DNA from 2 places in the Streptomyces sp. CNB091 genome. Region 1 is predicted to be linked to the other one. Evidence: predicted binding sites of a transcription regulator. Region 1 holds the regulator's gene; the other holds the start of a gene.
The links. The regulator HspR, encoded in region 1, represses chaperone genes until heat shock. The targets are predictions, from matches to a motif close to TTGAGNNNNNNNNNCTCAA.
Positions count from the first base shown of each region.

Region 2: a site for HspR is predicted at 1,895-1,913, ahead of lon (endopeptidase La). Genes of this name have one in related genera too.

Region 1 is NZ_KB899009.1:134,519-137,771, forward strand. It holds gene grpE (nucleotide exchange factor GrpE) at 1-217, shown strand, start outside; gene dnaJ (molecular chaperone DnaJ) at 314-1,507, shown strand; gene D581_RS0130345 (heat shock protein transcriptional repressor HspR) at 1,509-1,961, shown strand; gene D581_RS0130350 (hypothetical protein) at 2,286-2,576, shown strand; gene D581_RS0130355 (hypothetical protein) at 2,555-2,818, shown strand; gene D581_RS0130360 (hypothetical protein) at 2,865-3,253, opposite strand, start outside.
Region 2 is NZ_KB899000.1:184,296-187,548, forward strand. It holds gene lon (endopeptidase La) at 1-1,872, opposite strand, end outside; gene D581_RS0120380 (spermidine synthase) at 2,227-2,955, shown strand; gene D581_RS0120385 (response regulator transcription factor) at 3,191-3,253, shown strand, end outside.

The sequences.
Region 1 (3,253 bases):
CGACCCGACGATCCACGAGGCCCTGATGCACAGCTACGCGCCGGACGTCACCGAGACGACCTGCGTGGCGATCCTGCAGCCGGGGTATCGCATCGGCGAGCGCACCATCCGCCCCGCGCGGGTGGCCGTCGCCGAGCCGCAGCCGGGCGCCACGCCCGCCGCGGCCAAGGAAGAGAAGACAGACGACGAGGAGAGCGGTGGCACCGAGGAGGTCTGACGGCAACGCGTCTGACCACCACGGTGCCCACCGACCGGCCCGGCGGCCGGCCCACGGGCCGGCCGCTCGGCCGATCGTCCGGAAGGAGGGACGTCGATGAGCACGAAGGACTTCGTCGAGAAGGACTACTACAAGGTCCTCGGCGTCCCCAAGGACGCCACCGACGCCGAGGTCAAGAAGGCGTACCGGAAGCTCGCCCGCGAGTTCCACCCGGACGCCAACAAGAGCGACGCCAAGGCGGAGGAGCGGTTCAAGGAGATCTCCGAGGCGAACGACGTCCTCGGTGACCCCAAGAAGCGCAAGGAGTACGACGAGGCGCGCGCCCTCTTCGGCAACGGCGGCTTCCGCCCCGGCCCCGGTGGTGCCGGCGGCAACTTCAACTTCGACCTGGGCGACCTCTTCGGAGGCGGCGCCCCGGGCGGCGGCGGACAGGGCGGCGCGGGCGGCGGCTTCGGCGGCGGGGGCGGTCTCGGCGACGTCTTCGGCGGGCTGTTCAACCGCGGCGGCACGGGCACCCGTGTCCAGCCCAAGCGCGGCCAGGACATCGAGTCCGAGGTGACGCTCAGCTTCACCGAGGCGGTCGACGGGGCCACGGTCCCGCTGCGGATGTCCAGCCAGGCGCCCTGCAAGGCGTGCTCCGGCACCGGCGACAAGAACGGCACCCCCAGGGTCTGCCCGACCTGCGTCGGCACCGGCCAGGTCTCGCGCGGCAGCGGCGGCGGCTTCTCGCTCACCGACCCCTGTGTGGACTGCAAGGGCCGGGGCCTCATCGCCCAGGACCCCTGCGACGTCTGCAAGGGAAGCGGCCGGGCGAAGTCGGCGCACACCATGCAGGTGAGGATCCCGGCGGGCGTCTCCGACGGCCAGCGGATCCGGCTGCGCGGCAAGGGCGGCGCGGGCGAACGCGGCGGTCCGGCCGGTGATCTGTACGTCGTCGTCCACGTCGACGCCCACCCGGTCTTCGGCCGCAAGGGCGACAACCTCACGGTCACCGTGCCCGTCACCTATCCGGAGGCGACGCTCGGCGGCGAGGTGAAGGTCCCCACCCTCGGCGGCCCCCCGGTCACCCTTAAGCTTCCCGCCGGCACCCCCAACGGGCGTACGATGCGCGCCCGGGGCAAGGGCGCGGTGCGCAAGGACGGCACCCGCGGCGACCTGTTGGTCACCGTGGAGGTCGCGGTCCCCAGGGAGCTGGGCCAGGAGGCCAGGGACGCCCTGGAGGCCTACCGGAAGGCGACCGCGGACGAGGACCCGCGGGCGGAACTGTTCCAGGCTGCGAAGGGAGCTTGAGATGGACGGCCGTCGACGCAATCCGTACCAGCTGACCGATGAGACACCGGTGTACGTGATCTCGATCGCGGCCCAGCTCTCGGGCCTGCACCCGCAGACACTGCGCCAGTACGACCGTCTCGGCCTGGTCTCCCCGGACCGTACGGCCGGGCGCGGCCGGCGCTACTCGGCCCGCGACATCGAGCTGCTGCGCACCGTGCAGCAGCTGTCGCAGGACGAGGGCATCAACCTCGCGGGCATCAAGCGGATCATCGAGCTGGAGAACCAGGTCGCGGCCCTCCAGCAGCGCGTCGCCGAGCTCTCGGCGGCGGTCGACGGCGCGGCGGTCGCCCTCCAGCAGCGCGAGGCCCAGGTGCACGCCTCGTACCGCCGGGACCTCGTGCCGTACCAGGACGTGCAGCAGACCAGCGCGCTGGTGGTCTGGCGGCCTAAGCCGAAGCGGCCGACGGACTGAAGCGGCCGACGGACTGACGGACACGGCTGACGGACACGGCTGACGGACGCGGCTGACGGACGCGGCTGACGTGAGTCGGCCGGACCCTGTGAGTCATGGGGCCGGGAGAGCGGATGACGCTCTCCCGGCCCCGTCGTCGTGTGCCCCCGCGCCGTCTGGTCGCCGGGCAGGCTCAGGTGGCCGAAAACCTCCGGAGCGTTCCGGCGGAATACGGTTGGCACCAAGTAGCCCGGCATATGCAGCAAGTTGACAGTGATCACCCCTGTCATGGGCACGTGTCACTGGCAAGCTTATGGGCGTCGGCGAGGGAAGCCGGCAGGACACATGACGTACGGGGAGGAACACATGGGCGTCTGCGCGTTCACCGGGAGGATGGTCGGTACCGGGGGAATGATCCTGGGGCTGGTCGTCGGGGCGGCCGCGATCCCGGCCCACGCCGGTGCGGGGTCGGGGGGTGTGTCCCCGCACGGCGGGTCGGCCACGCTGACCGGTGCGATCTCGCAAGCGGCGGCGGACGGGAGCGCCGCGGTCTCCGGGCTTCTCTGCGGCGTACCGCTGCCGAAGGCGCACGGACCGGGCAGGGGCAAGGCCACGTGCGTCAACGGCTGGCAGTAGACGACCCCGTCGAGGTCGTGGTGGTCCGGGTCGCCGCGCACGCCGCGCCCGCCGGGACCGCGGTGCTCCGGCTCCTCGGGATGCTGCCCGCGCACTGGGAGTGCGCCCAGCGCATCGAGGAGGACCGGATCACGGTCCTGGTCCGGGGCGGCGGGGGGCAGGAGGTGCGGGAACGCTGCGCCGAGGCGTTGAGGGGCCGGACGCTGGAGGGGTGGACGCTGGAGGGACGGCAGGCCCTGTAGAGCGGCCTCCGGACCGACGGTCCCGTACTTTTCCGTGTGCCGGGCCTCAGATCCAGCCTCGCTCGCGGGCCAGCAGGGCCGCGTGCGGGCGGCTGGTCGCGTCCAGGATGCGGAGGACGTCGGCGACGTGACGGCGGTACGTCCGTACCGAGATGTCCAGGTTCCGGGCGCCCGTCTCGTCCTTCGCGACCCGGCACATCTCCTCCATGACACGCTGCTCCATCTCCGAGAGCACGCCTGTCGGCGCGGGGCCGGTGTCGATGAGGGCGGCGAGGTCCGTGGCCTCGGTCCAGATCTTCTCGAACAGGGCCAGGATGTTGGAGACCAGGCCGGCTTGCTGGGTGACCAGTGCGCCGCTCGACGTGTCGGCCGGGTCCACGGGCACCAGGGCCGTCCGGCGGTCGTAGACGAGGATGCGCTCGGACAGGTCGTCCG
Region 2 (3,253 bases), on a different contig from region 1:
GCCCGCCCCGGTCACCGCGAGTCCGGTGGCCACGCCGGGCACGGCGGTGCGGCGCTCTGCCGGGTCCTGGGCGGACTCGGGCACGTGGTGCGGCCGGCCGATGAGGCCGCGCAGGTCCGCGTCGGTCACCGCGAACGGCAGCTCGCGGTCGCCCAGTTCGTGCTGAGCCGCGACCTTGCGGAGCAGCCGGGCCACCGCCCGCTCCAGATTCCGTACGCCCGCCTCGCGGGTGTACTCGCCGGCCAGCTTGCGCAGCGCCGACTCCTCCAGGGCGACCTCGTCCTTCTCCAGGCCGGCCCGCTCCAGCTGGCGCGGGAGCAGGTGGTCCCGGGCGATGACGACCTTCTCGTCCTCGGTGTAGCCGTCGAGGCGGACCAGCTCCATGCGGTCGAGCAGGGCCTCCGGGATGGCGTCGAGCACGTTGGCGGTGGCGAGGAAGACCACGTCGCTGAGGTCGAGCTCGACCTCCAGGTAGTGGTCGCGGAAGGTGTGGTTCTGGGCCGGGTCGAGGACTTCCAGGAGGGCGGCGGCCGGGTCGCCCCGGAAGTCGGAGCCGACCTTGTCGATCTCGTCGAGCAGGACGACCGGGTTCATCGAACCGGCCTCCTTGATGGCCCGCACGATACGGCCGGGGAGCGCGCCCACGTACGTACGCCGGTGGCCGCGGATCTCCGCCTCGTCCCGGACACCGCCGAGCGCGACGCGGACGAACTTGCGGCCCATGGCGTGCGCGACGGACTCGCCGAGGGAGGTCTTGCCGACGCCGGGCGGGCCGACGAGGGCCAGCACCGCGCCGCCGCGGCGGCCGCCCACCACGCCCAGCCCCCGGTCGGCGCGGCGCTTGCGCACCGCGAGGTACTCGGTGATGCGTTCCTTCACGTCGGCGAGGCCGGCGTGCTCGGCGTCCAGGATCTCCCGGGCGCCGCGGATGTCGTAGGCGTCCTCGGTCCGCTCGGTCCAGGGCAGTTCGAGGACGGTGTCCAGCCAGGTGCGGATCCAGGAGCCCTCGGGCGACTGGTCGCTGGACCGCTCCAGCTTCTCGACCTCCTTGAGCGCGGCCTCGCGGACGTGCTCGGGGAGGTCGGCGGCCTCGACACGGGCCCGGTAGTCGTCGGACTCGTCCTCCGGGTCGCCGTTGAGCTCGGAGAGCTCCTTGCGCACGGCGTCCAGCTGGCGGCGCAGCAGGAATTCGCGCTGCTGCTTGTCGACGCCGTCCTGGACGTCCTTGGCGATCGATTCGGCCACGTCCTGCTCGGCGAGGTGCTCGCTCAGCCACTGGATGGCGAGCTTCAGCCGGGCGATCGGGTCCGCGGTCTCCAGGAGCTGGACCTTCTGGGCGGTGGTGAGGAACGGCGAGTATCCGGAGTTGTCGGCGAGCGCGGAGAGGTCGTCGATCTGCTGGACCCGGTCCACGACCTGCCAGGCGCCGCGCTTCTTCAGCCAGCTGGTGGCTAGCGCCTTGTACTCCTTGACCAGCTCGGCGGCGGAACCGGGCAGGGGGTCGGGGGCGGCGGTTTCGAGCACGGTCCCCTCGACCCAGAGCGCCCGGCCGGGCCCACTGGTCCCGGCGCCGATGCGGACCCGGTCGCGGGCCCGGATCAGGGCGCCCGGGTCGCCGTCCGACAGGCGTCCGACCTGCTCGACGGTGCCGAGGACACCGGTCCCCGTGTACGTCCCGTCGATCCGCGGGACCAGCAGCACCTGGGGCTTGCCCCCACCAGGACGGACGGCGGCCTGCGCGGCCTCGACGGCGGCGCGCACCTCGGTGTCGGACAGGTCGAGCGGTACCACCATGCCGGGCAGGACGACCTCGTCGTCGAGCGGCAGCACGGGCAGGTCGATCGGTGTGAACGCCTCGGACTCGTTAGTCATGATCTCCCCTTCGGCAGGCAAGTTGAGCTATGTGGACTCAATGCTCCTGAGCCGCCGAATGTTCCCCACCGCTTGTTCGCTCTGAGCGATCAGGCCGTTTCGAGCCGCTCCCACGTCGACACCGGACCGTCTTTCACCGCCCTCTCGGCGGTCGGCCCCCGGGGCGGTCCTCCGCATACGGGAGCGCCACCGGGCGGACCGTTGTTCCCCATCCCCCGAAGATCCCCGGAAGCGTCCCCGGAGGCATCCCCGGAAGCATCCCCGGAAGAGGGAACCCGCTGGCCCTCGGCCCGGGCGGCGGGCCAGGATGACGGACACACCGACTGCCACGACCGGAGACCGGAGAGCCCCACGATGCCCGCGATGCCCCCGATGCGTGCGATGCCCGCCCCCGACCCGTTGCCGACGCGTTCCGCCGGCGCCCCCGTCGTCCTCGACCGCCGCGAGGGCCCCTTCGGCGAAGTCGTGCTGCGGGAGCGCGGGGAGCACTTCGAGATCATCGCCAACGGCTGTTTCCTGATGGACACCTCCGACGGGCGCTCCGAGCGGCTGCTGATCGACGCCGCGCTGGCCGCCCTGCCCGCCTCGCGGACCGGCCCCTCGGTGCTGATCGGCGGCCTGGGCGTCGGGTTCTCGCTGGTGCGGGCCGCCGAGGAGGAGCGCTGGGGCCGGATCGTGGTCGTGGAGCGGGAGCAGGCGATCGTGGACTGGCACCTGGCCGGGCCGCTGGACCGGATCTCCGAGCCGGCCCTGGCCGACCCCCGGACCGGGATCCTCCACACGGATCTCGTCGCCCACCTCCGTACCAGCACGGAGCGTTACGACGCCCTGTGCCTGGACATCGACAACGGGCCGGACTGGACCGTCACGGAGGGCAACGGCAGCCTCTACTCCCCCGCCGGACTGGCGCACTGCCACGACCGGCTGACCCCGGGCGGAGTGCTGGCCGTCTGGTCCGCGCAGCCGTCGCCGGCCTTCGAACAGGCCTTGCGGAATGCCGGGTTCAGCGGGGTTCGGACGGAAGAGGTGGCCGTTGCCCGAGGTGTGCCCGACGTGGTCCATCTCGCACTTCGGGCGATCTGAACCCCCCTCCCGGTATGCGCGGACCGGCGGTGGCACGGGTCAACCGGCACAAGGCCGACGATCCGGCCGCCCGGTCGGCGTGGACGCGCACGTCCGGGGCAACACCCTGCGTAGCCGGGAGCCCTCCGCTGCCTTTACGCTGCTGACCGGCACACGGGATCACCCACCGAAATCCACGAGCGAAAACCGTGCCTCCGGGGGAATGGCTCCCGCGAGAACGGGCAGGGGCGGGGCGATGGAACAGACACACACCACCCACAACGGCGTCGCGGCCACCCCGGGGGCTCAGCGCCGGGTG